DNA from 2 places in the Micromonospora sp. WMMD712 genome. Region 2 is predicted to be linked to the other one. Evidence: riboswitches for the same ligand, from Rfam matches in the RefSeq annotation. Region 2 holds a riboswitch; the other holds the start of a gene.
What was found. Region 2 has a riboswitch for cobalamin ahead of bluB (5,6-dimethylbenzimidazole synthase). Riboswitches for the same ligand answer to the same signal wherever they lie in the genome.
Positions count from the first base shown of each region.

Region 1: it holds a riboswitch for cobalamin, as region 2 does, so the genes downstream of both, O7633_RS23470 (peptidase) here and bluB (5,6-dimethylbenzimidazole synthase) in region 2, are expected to answer to the same signal.

Region 1 covers NZ_CP120743.1:5,389,904-5,392,096, reverse strand. Annotated here, with positions in the region: gene O7633_RS23475 (hypothetical protein) at 1-130, opposite strand, end outside; gene O7633_RS23470 (peptidase) at 182-1,225, opposite strand; cobalamin riboswitch at 1,324-1,458, opposite strand; gene metE (5-methyltetrahydropteroyltriglutamate--homocysteine S-methyltransferase) at 1,586-2,193, opposite strand, start outside.
Region 2 covers NZ_CP120743.1:4,637,165-4,639,357, reverse strand. Annotated here, with positions in the region: gene O7633_RS20135 (hypothetical protein) at 1-271, opposite strand, end outside; gene bluB (5,6-dimethylbenzimidazole synthase) at 345-989, opposite strand; cobalamin riboswitch at 1,025-1,224, opposite strand; gene O7633_RS20125 (helix-turn-helix domain-containing protein) at 1,242-2,192, opposite strand.

The DNA of each region.
Region 1 (2,193 bases), 750 kb from region 2:
CCCCCGACGTGCCGGTACACGCGGCGGCGTGCGCGGCCTGCGGCGCAGGCTCGACGGCGGTCAGCGCGACGGCGGCGACGGCGGCGGCCAACAGTCCGGCAAGCCGCCTACGAATGACGATTCGAAACATGGGTCCTCCCCGAGAGCAGACGAATGAGAATCAGGCGAGCGACGGAACGGCTCACGGGCAGTCGGGGGTCGGTGCGCCGGTCGTCGCGCCGGCGGCGGACAGGTGGGCGTACCCAGCGCCGGTCAGACCGAGGACGGCCTGCGCGGTGGCGCGGGCGGCGGTGGCCGGGTCGAAGGCGCCGCCGTCGAAGTCGACCGCCCCCCGGTCGGCTGACGCGCCGGCGCAGTCGACCTGGAGTCCGGCGAGGAACGTGCGGGCCCGCGCCCAGGCCAGCGGCCGGTGACCATCGCGCAGCGCCTGCGCGGCGAGCCCGGTGCTGTTCGCGTTCGGTGTTCCCCCTACGTTGGCGAACCCGCCGTTCGCGCCCTGCACCGAGAGCAGCCAGCGCAGCCCCGGGGCGGCGTCGGCCCTGCGGCCGGCCGCCCGCAACGCCTGCACCGCGAGCGCGGTGGCGTCCACGTCGGAGGTGCAGACCGGCTGGGCGGGCAGCAGCGGGTAGCCACCGTCGGCGCAGCGGGTGCCGGCCAGCCAGGACGCGGCCGCTGCCGGCACGCCCTGTGCGGTCCGGTCCAGCGCGAGGATCGCGAAGGACTGACTGAAGGCGTTGCTGTAGTCGCCGAACGCCGACCGGTCGGTGAACCGGCCGGTCGGCGACTGGAGCGAGCGCAGGCGGGCGACCAGGTCCACCCCGCCCACATCCGTCGGGTCACCGCCGCGCACCGCGACGGCGAGGGCGAGTTTGGCGGTGGCGCCGACGTACGCCTCGGTCGTGCCGTCGCCCACGTAGGCGTCGCGGACGTCCGGCCGGCTGACCCAGGCCAGCGCCCGCGTGCCGGAGTCGTCGGCGACGCCGGCAGCGGCGAAGGCGAACACCGCGTCGAGGGTGAGCCCCTGGTCCGGGTAGGCGACCCCGTCGTAGACCACCTCGAAGCGTTCCCCGTCGATTAGTTGCCGGGCCAGCCACCCGGCGGCGGCCTCCGCCCGGGTCGGGCCGGCGGGCGCGGGAGCGGCGAGCGCGGGCGTGGTGACTGTGAGGGCGGCGAGCACACCGCAGAACAGCGCGAGCAGGCGGTGCCGGCTCAGGCGAACGACCATCGGAAGCGCCTTTCCGGCCCGGCGGTCGTCAGAACCCGAACGACCACCGTGGCACGGGGTCGACCGGGACTCCGACCCGTGGGCCACGACGGGTGGGGGAGCGAAATCGCGGGCACGTCGGGTATTCGGGCTTGTCATCGGAGCACACCCCGATGGCCTACCGTTGCGGGCCAGCGCCGGACTTCGACCGGACTTCCCCCTACGCGCACGCTGATGAAGTTGTCGCGTCAGTCTGGCCGGGCGGGGCAGCACGTGTCAATGCGTTGCCCGACATCAACACACGGTGACCATCGCGACAGGGTGACACGGTCGCTCGGCCGTGCCGGGCGGGACGGTGTCGGCGTCCCGCCCGGCCTGCGCTCACCTGCCGCGAAGCTCGACGGCGGCGGCGGCGAGGTGCGCCAGAGACGCCTCGACCTCGGGATAGCTGCGGGTCTTCAGGCCGCAGTCGGGGTTGACCCACAGCCGCTCGGCCGGCACCACCGCCAAGGCCCGGCGAAGCGCCTCGACGACCTCGTCACGTGGCGGGACCCGGGGCGAGTGAATGTCCCACACGCCTGGCCCGACTCCGCGGTGGTAGCCGGCCGCGGCTAGGTCGCCGAGGACCTCCATCCTCGAGCGGGACGCCTCGATGCTGGTGACGTCGGCGTCGAGGGCGTCGATGGCGGCGATGATCTCACCGAACTCGGAGTAGCACAGATGGGTGTGGATCTGGATGTCGTCGGCGACACCGCTGGTGGCCAGGCGGAACGCGCCTACCGCCCAGTCCAGGTAGGCATCCTGGTCCGCCGCGCGCAGGGGCAGGGTTTCCCGCAGGGCCGGCTCGTCGACCTGAATCACCCGGATGCCGGCCGCCTGAAGGTCGCGGCACTCGTCACGCAGGGCGAGGGCGATCTGGTCGGCGGTGACGTTGATCGGCTGGTCGTCGCGCACGAACGACCAGGCGAGGATCGTCACCGGTCCGGTGA
Region 2 (2,193 bases):
AGCTGTAGCTGGCCCGTACGGGGTGGCCGAGGTTGCTGGCCGGGCAGGTGGCGAAGAGGGTCGACCCGGCGGTCGTGAAGGTGCCGACGCTGCCGGAGTACCAGGTGACGGTCCACGTCGTCGTGCCGGTGCTGCTGGCGTCGCAGTAGAACTGCGACGCGCCGGACTCGCAGAAGGGCGCCGGGGCGGCGGCGAGGGCCGGGGTGGCGGCGGCGGCCAGACCCAGGGTGGCGAGGACGGATGCGGCCAGGACCTTGACGGTGGTACGCATGGAACCCCTCCCGACGTAGCCAAGCGATGACTCAGGGCGACGTCAGCCTAGCCGCCGCATAGACGTACCTGAATTAGCTGTTCGGTCGGTCAGCCGACCGTCGCGCCCAGCGGTCGTGGTGCAGCGCCTCGGCGAGGGGTCGGCCCCGCCGCCACCCGTGCCGCTCCAGGTCGGGCACGGTCTCCAGGTGCGTCACCGGCCCGACGCAGAGCCAGGCCACCGGCCGGATGCCGGCCGGCACGCCCAGCAGCTCGGCGAGGAACGGCTCCCGGTAGAAGGAGACCCACCCGACGCCCAGCCCCTCGGCGGTGGCGGCGAGCCAGAGGTTCTGGATGGCCAGGCAGACCGAGTAGAGGCCGGCGTCGGCGATGGCGTGCCGACCGAGCACGGCCGGGCCGCCGCGCTGCGGGTCGTAGGTGACGACGACCGACAGCGTCGACTCCAGCACCCCGTCGATCTTGATACGCGCGAACCGTTCGGCCGCCGCGCCGTCCAGGGTGGCGGCGAAGGCGGCCCGCTCGGCCTGCACGTGCCGGTGGAACCGGCGGCGGACGGCGGGATCCCGGACCAGGACGAAGTCCCACGGCTGCGAGTAGCCGACGCTGGGCGCCGCGTGCGCGGCGACGAGGATCCGGTGCAGGGCGTCGGCCGGCACCGGCTCCCCGGTGAACTGGGCCCGGACGTCCCGGCGGCGGCGGATGGCGTCGTAGAGTTCCACAGGCAGGCTCCCGCTGCGCTCGGCCCACCTCGACGGGTGGGCGGTCGACGCGAGGCCGGTCTTCGGACTCCCGGATCGACGCCTGCCCGTCCGCCTTCCCAGCCGCACGGCCAGTGGCTGCGCTCCTCGCGCGTGGACGGTGGCTCCCCGGTCACCGCGGCGGGCCCGTGCCGGATTCACACCGGCTTCCCGATTCTCCCCGCGCAGGCGGGGCACCTCGCATGATCGTGCCGCCGGCGATGCTAACCCGCGTCAGCGGCGCAGCGTCCGGCCGGGCAGCTCCCCGTACGTGGCGAGATAGCGGGCGGCGAAGCGGCGCGGGTCGGCGAATCCCCAGCGGGCGGCGACCACGGCCACGGAGACGCCGTCGCCGGGCACGGCCCGGGTCAGTTCCTGGCGGGCCAGATCGAGCCGCACCCGGCGCAGGTAGGCCAGCGGGGTCGTGCCGAGCTGACTGCGGAACGCGAGCTGCACCGCGCGGGGGGTGGTGGCGGCGGCGCGGGCGATGTCGACGAGACCGATGTCGGTCCCGGCGGCCGATTCGATGAAGGCGATCGCCCGGCGCAGGGTCCCCTGGTGGGCGTCGGTCCGGTCGCATGACCGGTCCGCCACGACGGCGTTGCTGGGGAACGCGGCGAGCGTGGCCGCGGCGAGCAGGCGGCCGAGGCCGCCGAGCACGAGCGGGGACGCGCCCGGCGCGCCACCGGCGGCGATGACGGACTCCGCGTACCGGACGGTCCGCCGCCACCGCCACTGGGCATCGGCGCAGACCGGCCGGAAGCTGGCGAACCGCAGGGGGGCCAGCGGGCGGTCCGGGTCGACGCGGGCGACCTGGTCGAACAGCGAGAGGTCCAGCAGGACGGAGGTCACGTCCACGTCGCTGGACCACGAGGAGCCGGGCAGGTCGGGCTGGTAGAGCACGCCGACCTCGCCGGGCCCGATCAGCTCGTCGACCCCGTCGCACCGGTGCCCGAAGCACCCCCGGCGGGGGGCGGCGAGCAGGACGTACCCGAGCGGTTCCGCCTGCACCCGCAGGTCCAGGGAGATGCTGATGTCGTCGATGCAGAACGCGCCGGTGCTCCACCGGTCGTGGCGCAGCGGAAGCCCGGTCGCCACCGCGGCCAGTCGCACGCTGCGGCCGTACGAGGTCTCGAAGACGTGCGCCGCCTCGGCCGGATCGCTGGTCGAGAACCGGGTGAGCACC